Regions from separate parts of the Pectobacterium sp. PL64 genome, predicted to be linked through region 2. Evidence: predicted binding sites of a transcription regulator. Region 2 holds the regulator's gene; the other holds the start of a gene.
What was found. Region 2 encodes PurR, which represses purine synthesis genes. Its sites were predicted from a motif close to CANGCAAACGTTTGCNTG; they were not measured.
Positions count from the first base shown of each region.

Region 1: the regulator PurR is predicted to act here: its motif matches at 1,946-1,963, upstream of purT (formate-dependent phosphoribosylglycinamide formyltransferase).

Region 1 covers NZ_CP092070.1:1,668,717-1,672,778, forward strand. Annotated here, with positions in the region: gene HP572_RS07195 (bifunctional 4-hydroxy-2-oxoglutarate aldolase/2-dehydro-3-deoxy-phosphogluconate aldolase) at 29-670, shown strand; gene purT (formate-dependent phosphoribosylglycinamide formyltransferase) at 725-1,903, opposite strand; gene HP572_RS07205 (S9 family peptidase) at 2,104-4,062, shown strand, end outside.
Region 2 covers NZ_CP092070.1:2,337,931-2,341,992, reverse strand. Annotated here, with positions in the region: gene cfa (cyclopropane fatty acyl phospholipid synthase) at 1-703, opposite strand, end outside; gene purR (HTH-type transcriptional repressor PurR) at 905-1,930, opposite strand; gene HP572_RS10325 (YnhF family membrane protein) at 2,318-2,407, shown strand; gene HP572_RS10320 (C40 family peptidase) at 2,518-3,369, opposite strand; gene HP572_RS10315 (Grx4 family monothiol glutaredoxin) at 3,711-4,061, shown strand.

The sequences.
Region 1 (4,062 bases), 670 kb from region 2:
CTTCGGGCATGACTGGAGATAACTTTTGATGAAAAACTGGAAAACGAGCGCGGAACAGATTTTGACAACGGGTCCCGTTGTTCCTGTGATTGTGGTCAACAAACTGGAACACGCGGTGCCGATGGCAAAAGCGTTAGTCGCGGGCGGCGTTCGCGTTCTGGAACTGACATTGCGTACCGACTGTGCCATCGAAGCGATTCGCGCGATTGCAAAAGAAGTACCGGAAGCTATCGTGGGTGCGGGTACGGTAACAAACCCTGAGCAACTGGCTGCGGTGGTTGAGGCGGGTGCGCAGTTTGCCATCAGTCCAGGTCTGACCGAGCCGCTGTTGAAAGCCGCAACGGAAGGTAACATCCCGTTGATCCCAGGTATCAGCACCGTATCTGAACTGATGCTGGGTATGGATTACGGCCTGCGTGAGTTCAAATTCTTCCCAGCGGAAGCTAACGGCGGCGTGAAAGCGCTCCAGGCGATCGCCGGTCCGTTTGCTCAGATCCGTTTCTGCCCAACCGGTGGCATTACGCCGAATAACTACCGCGACTATCTGGCGCTGAAAAGCGTGCTGTGTGTGGGTGGTTCATGGCTGGTGCCGAACGACGCGCTGGAAAGCGGTGATTACGCACGTATTACTGAACTGGCTCGTGAAGCCGTTGCGGGTGCAAAAGCCTAAGTTTGCTCGTGACTGAATGACAAAGGCCACTCACTGCGAGTGGCCTTTTTTGTATTAGCCGCTGACTTTTACGCCCGCAGCAACGCGCTTGGCGATGGCTACAGCATCATCTGTGGTTTCCGCACTGGCTAATGTGACACCCATACGGCGTTTGCCGCTGATATCCGGTTTACCAAACAGGCGAATTTGCGTATGAGGGAGCAGTGCGCTTTCCAGCCCCTGATAGCGTACGTTGCTGCTATCCAGTTCCGGTAAAATCACGGCGGAAGCCGAAGCACCATACTGACGAACTGCGCCAATGGGCAGTCCCAGGAAAGCACGCACGTGCAGCGCAAACTCGGACAGATCCTGAGAAATCATCGTCACCATGCCGGTATCGTGCGGGCGAGGGGAGACTTCACTGAAGATGACTTCATCGCCGCAGACGAAAAGCTCCACGCCGAACAGGCCATAGCCGCCGAGCGCTTTTACAACATCGCTGGCCATTTTCTGCGCGCGTTCCTGCGCCAGCGCACTCATCTGCTGTGGCTGCCAGGATTCACGATAGTCGCCGTCTTCCTGACGATGGCCGATTGGCGCGCAGAAATGAATACCGTCAACCGCATGGATGGTCAGTAAGGTGATCTCAAAATCAAAGTTAACCAGTCCTTCCACAATGACGCGCCCGCCGCCTGCACGTCCACCCTGCTGGGCGTAGCTCCAAGCCTGATCTAACTGCTCAGCAGAGCGAATCAGGCTTTGCCCTTTGCCAGAGGAACTCATGACCGGTTTAACAATGCAAGGATAGCCAATCGCCTCTACCGCCTGACGAAAGTTCTCTTCGCTGTCGGCAAAACGGTAGGTGGAAGTGGGAACGCCGAGTGTTTCAGCAGCCAGACGACGGATACCTTCACGATTCATCGTCAGGCGCGTCGCTTCGGCACAAGGAACAACGTGGTGGCCCTGCTTTTCCAGCGTCACCAGCATGTCGGTTGCGATGGCTTCGATTTCCGGCACGATGTAATCAGGACGTTCGGCTTCAACCAGCGCTTTTAATGCATCGCCATCCAACATATTGATGACGTGGCTGCGATGCGCAACCTGCATAGCGGGGGCATCGGTATAGCGATCGACCGCAATCACTTCGATTCCCAGGCGTTGACATTCAATCGCCACTTCTTTGCCTAATTCACCGGAGCCAAGCAGCATCACGCGTGTGGCATCCGCACGCAGGGCGGTTCCAATTGTTAACATAACCTTATACCTGATCGGGTTGTGAAAAATGGCCGCAGTATAAACGAAAACGTTTGCGTGCGCATTAAAGAGGGCGTGCAGTGGAATGCGATGCGCAAAAGCGCACCAAGAGACAAGGACGTGGCTTGGCATTGCTGGGCAATCGTGCCACTCTTCTTACAAAGCGAAAATTTTATGTCAAGACAACGAGATCCGACGCCATGAAGACACCGCAAGCTGAAAAAAGACCCCATGTACTAAGTACACATGGCGATACGCGTATCGACAATTATTACTGGCTGCGTGATGACCAGCGTACCGATCCGCAGGTGTTGGAGTATCTGACGCAGGAAAACGCCTATAGCGAAGCCGTCATGGCACCTCATGACGCACGCAAACGGTCACTGTATGACGAAATGGTTAAACGCATTCCGTCGACGGACATGTCTGTGCCGTATGTCAGAAAAGGCTATCGCTACCAAAGTCGCTATGAGCAGGGGAAAGAGTACGCCATCTATCTGCGTCAGCCTGAGCAAGCAACAGATGCGTGGGAAACGTTGCTGGACGGGAATCAACGTGCTGAGGGGCATGAGTTTTACAGTCTCGGCACGCTTGAAGTTAGTCCGGACAATAGGCTGCTGGCGCTCTCGGAGGACTTTTTATCCCGTCGGCAGTACACGCTTCGTTTTCGCGATCTGAACAGCGGCGAGTGGTTACCGGATGTGATCGAAAATGTGACCGCAGGAGCGGAATGGTCGGCGGATTCGACGGTTCTGTATTACGTGCGCAAACATGAGCAAACGCTGTTGCCGTATCAGGTCTATCGCCACCGTCTGGGGAGCGATCCGGCGTTGGATGAGCTGGTCTATGAAGAGAAAGACGACACCTATTACGTTAGCCTGAGTAAAACGACATCAGAGCACTACATCACCATTTATCTCAGTAGCACGACGACGAGCGAGGTGTTGCTGCTTGACGCGACGCGCCCGGATGCGTTGCCGCAGGTAGGTATTCCACGTCGAAAAGATCATGAATATGGCATCGATCACTATCAGGATAAGTTTTATCTGCGCTCCAATCGAGAAGGGAAAAATTTTGGCCTCTACCGTTCGGATAGGCCCGATGAGCAAGCGCTGGAAACGCTGATTGCACCACATGAACACCGCGTACTAGAAGGTTTTGAGTTGTTCCGTGACTGGCTGGTGGTTGAAGAACGGGAGCGCGGTTTGACCAGCTTACGCCAGATTCACTGGCAGACGCAGGAAGAAAAAGCGATCACCTTTAATGATGCGAGCTATGTGACGTGGCTGTCGTACAACCCTACGCCAGAAACGGCATTGATGCGGTATGGCTATTCATCAATGACAACGCCCAGCACGCTGTATGAATTGAATCTGGATACAGGCGAGCAGCAGCTACTCAAACAAGCCGAAGTGAAAGATTTCTCTCCGGACAATTACCGGAGCGAGCGCTTGTGGATCACGGTTCGGGATGGCGTCGATGTTCCGGTTTCCCTCGTTTATCATCGCGATCATTTCAGCCCAGGCAAGAACCCGATACTGGTCTACGGCTATGGCGCTTATAGCCATAGCATGGATCCGGATTTTAGCGTTAGCCGTTTGAGTCTGCTGGACAGAGGGTTCGTCTTTGCCTTAACGCACATTCGCGGTGGGGGTGAGCTAGGTCAACAGTGGTATGACGATGGCCGCCTGCTCAATAAAATGCATTCCTTCACCGACTTCATCGATGTGTCTCAGGCATTGATAGAAAAAGGTTATGGCGACAGGAACAACATGTTTGCCATGGGGGGCAGTGCGGGCGGGCTATTGATGGGCGCGGTAGTGAACATGGCTCCCGATCTATTTAAGGGCGTTGTTGCCCAGGTTCCATTCGTTGATGTGCTGACGACAATGCTGGATGAGTCTATCCCGTTGACGACCGGTGAGTATGACGAGTGGGGCGATCCGAATGAACAACTCTATTATGACTACATCAAGCAATATAGTCCCTATGACGGTGTTACCGCGCAACGCTATCCGCATTTGCTGGTGACGACTGGGTTACACGACTCTCAGGTTCAGTATTGGGAACCTGCAAAGTGGGTGGCGAAGTTACGGGAAGTCAAAACGGACGATCGTCTGGTGCTGCTATACACCGATATGGATGCGGGGCACGGCGGA
Region 2 (4,062 bases):
CCGACACCACGCGATCGAATTGCCGATCGAGATCGCGATAATCCTGTAATTCAATGGTGACGTTCAGATCCTGACAACGTCGCTGTGCCAGCACCTGCTGCTCTCTGGAAATGGTGATGCCGTAAACTGAAACGCCGTAGTGGCGTGCCGCGAACTCGGCAAGTCCGCCCCAGCCGCAGCCGATATCCAGCAGCGTCATCCCTGATGTTAGCTGGAGTTTTTCGCAGATCATGGCGAGTTTGTCTTCCTGCGCCTGTTCCAGCGTCTGTGCCTGTTTCCAATAGGCGCAGGAATATTGCATGTAGGGATCCAGCATCAGGGTAAAGAGGTCGTTACCTAAATCGTAATGCGCTTTACCGACAACCTGAGCGCGTCGACGGGATTGTAAATTCGTGACGCGGGAGAGCGCGATCCGCGTGAGATCGTGCAGGCGACGGGGTAACTTAGCCTCCAGCCCAGCCCGCAGGACGCGATGGGAAAACATGTCCAGCCGTTCACACTCCCACCATTCATCCATGTAGCTTTCTCCCAGCCCCAGCGATCCCTCACACAGGATACGCTTAAAGAAATTAGGGTTGGTCACGCGGATGTCAAAAGGGCGGGTGCCGTTGATGGTGATATCCGCGGTGGCCAGCATGTCCTGCACGATGTGGAACCAGGGCGCGGTATTAGGATCCCATTCTTCTGTATAAGGTAAACCCATCATGTCTCCTTAACTTTATGTAAAAGTATCGTAAAACACACCAGGACAACACTTATCGCAGCCGAGGTATCGGCTGTCACCAGAGAAAATGAAACACGGTATTAAATTTTTAACTGCTTCAGCCAGCATACAAGAGAATTGGCTGAAGCAGAGAAGGGAAGCAGCAGGAATAAGAAAATCGTCTGTACAGAATGGCTGCGGCTAGCGGCGATAGTCGAGGTAGGGGCCGTCTGCAACCGAGCGGCGTTCAATCAACGTTGGGTGCACTTCAATGACGTGCGCATCTTCCCGTTTACTGGTAATACGATCCAGCAGCATCGCGAAAGCGGACTGTCCCAGACGCTCTTTTGGCTGGTGGATGGTGGTCAGCGCAGGCGTAAAGAAACGCGCGTGGCGCACGTTGTCATAACCGATCACCGAAATGTCCTGCGGCACGCGCAGACCCAGCTCGTCAGCCGCACAGATAGCCCCCATTGCCATGATATCACCGCCGCAGAATACGGCCGTTGGACGCTGTTTCTGTGCGAGGATCTGATGCATGGCTTTATAGCCGGATTCCGGTTCGAAATCGCCCCGAACCACCCATTCGTCGCGTACGGTGATGTCGGCTTCCTTCAACGCTTTCAAAAAGCCGAGGTAGCGTCCGCTGCCGGTGTTGCGTTCTTGAGTGCCGGGGATGGCACCGATATCCCGATGGCCGCGTTCAATCAGGTAGCGACCTGCCATATAACCGCCTTCAAAGGCGTTATCGATAATCGTATCGGTAAAATCGCTGTGCATCTGTCCCCAGTCCATCACGACCATCGGAATGCTGCGATAATCTTCCAACATCGACAGCAGCTCTGGTGGGTATTCAGCGCACATCACCAACAGGCCGTCGACGCGTTTTTGCGCCAGCATGGAAAGATAGGCGCGCTGTTTACCGATGTCGTTATGTGAATTACACAGCACCAGCGTGTAGCCTTTGGCATAGCAGCTGTTTTCAACGGCTTCAATGATCTCGGCGAAATAGGGGGCTTCGCTGGATGTGGCCAGCAAACCGATAGATTTAGTGTGATTAACTTTGAGGCTGCGCGCGACGGCGCTGGGCGAATAGTGCAATTCTTTGATTGCCGCCCTGACGGCTGCCTTAGTCTCTTCGGCGACGAAACGTGTTTTATTGATCACGTGCGATACGGTTGTGGTGGAAACGCCAGCACGTTTTGCCACATCTTTAATCGTTGCCATCTAAAAATGACTCCTGAACTTACCTGTTACAGACGTAAGTATATTGTTAATCGTTTGCCTACGTTTAATGTTCTTCTTCTAAGCTAAAAAACAGGATTTCAGAAGGAGAATGCCGAATGTTATACCGAAGGGATCTGGGTTGACGTTTTTCGACTGATACGCAGCGCTTTCATAAACAGCGGATTGTGTCCGATTTATCATGAAAGTGAAAGGGCTAATTTATACTATTAGTGATGCATTCGTCCGAGATTTTTCGCTACAATTATGAAAGAATCGTAATAACCCTATTATTTGTGGCTTTAACTACCTAAACGGGTTCGGCTGTGAAGGGGGGGCTTTTCAGATGAAGCTTTCAGATAAAATTTGTTCGTTAATAAGGAGTAATTTATGGATACAGATCTGAAGATGTCTTTGCTGACAACGGTGGGCTCGTTGGCTGTGATCATCGCATTTAGTTTTATTGCGGTGCTGAACTAACCAAACGGTGCCTCTGGGCGGGTTAGGTATTCAGACACGTTGATGCTACATAAAACGTGTCTGAATCGCTTGTCTTCACATCGCTTTTTTTACTACGTACAACTTTTCTCTTAACGAATCGTCTGCGGCGTCACCACGCGACGTGCGCCAACATAGTGCTCCTGCCAATAATCTTCACTCAGCTTGCTGATACGAATATCTGAGCCTGTACGCGGCGACTGGATAAATTTCCCTTCACCCAGATAAACCCCGACGTGATCGGCTGCGCCACGATTATTGATGCGGAAGAAGACCAGATCGCCACTTTCCAGCTCGCTCTTTTTAATCGGAGCGGCGTCACGCAGGTGATACATTTCGTTTGCGGTGCGTGGAATTTGGATCTTAACGACATCTTTGTAGGCGTAATAGACCAGCCCGCTACAGTCGAATCCGGTAAAGGGAGAGGAGCCGCCCCAGTGGTAAGGTTTACCAATCTGGCTCATCAACTTATTCATTGCGGTCGTTTTGGCATGCTGATAGCGTTTTTTATGCGCTGCGCTTAGCGCCATTCCTTTTTCTGTCGGCGCTGGATTTTTATCCGCTTTTCCCTTGAGTGCAGTCTTCTTCAGCCCGGTTTTGACTCTGGCTTGTGCGGTTGTTTGTTTCTCTTCTTCAGGCTTCAGCTTTTTAAGATTTTTTTTCACTAGCGCGGGCGTGCTGCTTTGCGTCCGTGACGGCTTTTTTTCTGTCACTTTGCTCGCGGTGCGGGATTTGGTTTTATTGCTGACGGCGGTAGGTTCTGGTTTTTTGCTTTTGATCGGCGTCGGTGATTTAGCATTACCCTTTGTTTGGCGGCTTTTCTTATTCGTTTCTACCACGGCGCTTTTCTTTGGCGCAGAATTCGGGGTATGCGGCGCAGCCTGAACGATGTTCAGGGATAGATTACTGAAAAATAATATAAAAAGAGTAATAAATAAGCGCATAATAACAGTGACCGAACATAATCCTTAACTCGCTCAATCCTCACAGTATTCCTGAAAACGGCGTCATAAAAAAGTGGGCACGGTCGCTTTATTCATACAGAATAGTGAAAAAACGTTAATAGTTATTTTTTCGATTGATTTATCAGCGTTTTCTGGCGTTGATTTCATCAATGATGAATGCCTTCAGGAAAAAATAACCCTACAAAAAATGGCGTTTTTTTGTGGCTAGTGGCATCGGTACAATATCACTGAGTCAATGTCGCTGTCGTAGCATCTCTGACGGCGGCTCATGGCTAGCGTTTTGGACGTTAGCCATCCTATAGAATTAAGGAAGCAAGAAGATGACGACACCGACAATTGAAAAAATTCAGCGCCAAATTGCTGAAAACCCGATTCTGCTGTACATGAAAGGCTCCCCGAAATTGCCAAGCTGCGGCTTTTCCGCACAGACGGTTCAGGCGTTGTCTGCCTGTGGCGAACGTTTTGCGTATGTTGATATTTTGCAGAACCCAGACATTCGTGCTGAGCTGCCGAAATACGCGAACTGGCCGACATTCCCACAGCTGTGGGTTGATGGTGAGCTGATTGGCGGCTGTGATATCGTGGTTGAAATGTTTCAGCGCGGTGAACTGCAACCGCTGATCAAAGAGACTGCAGACAAATACAAAGCGCAGCAGGCCGATCAAGAATAAT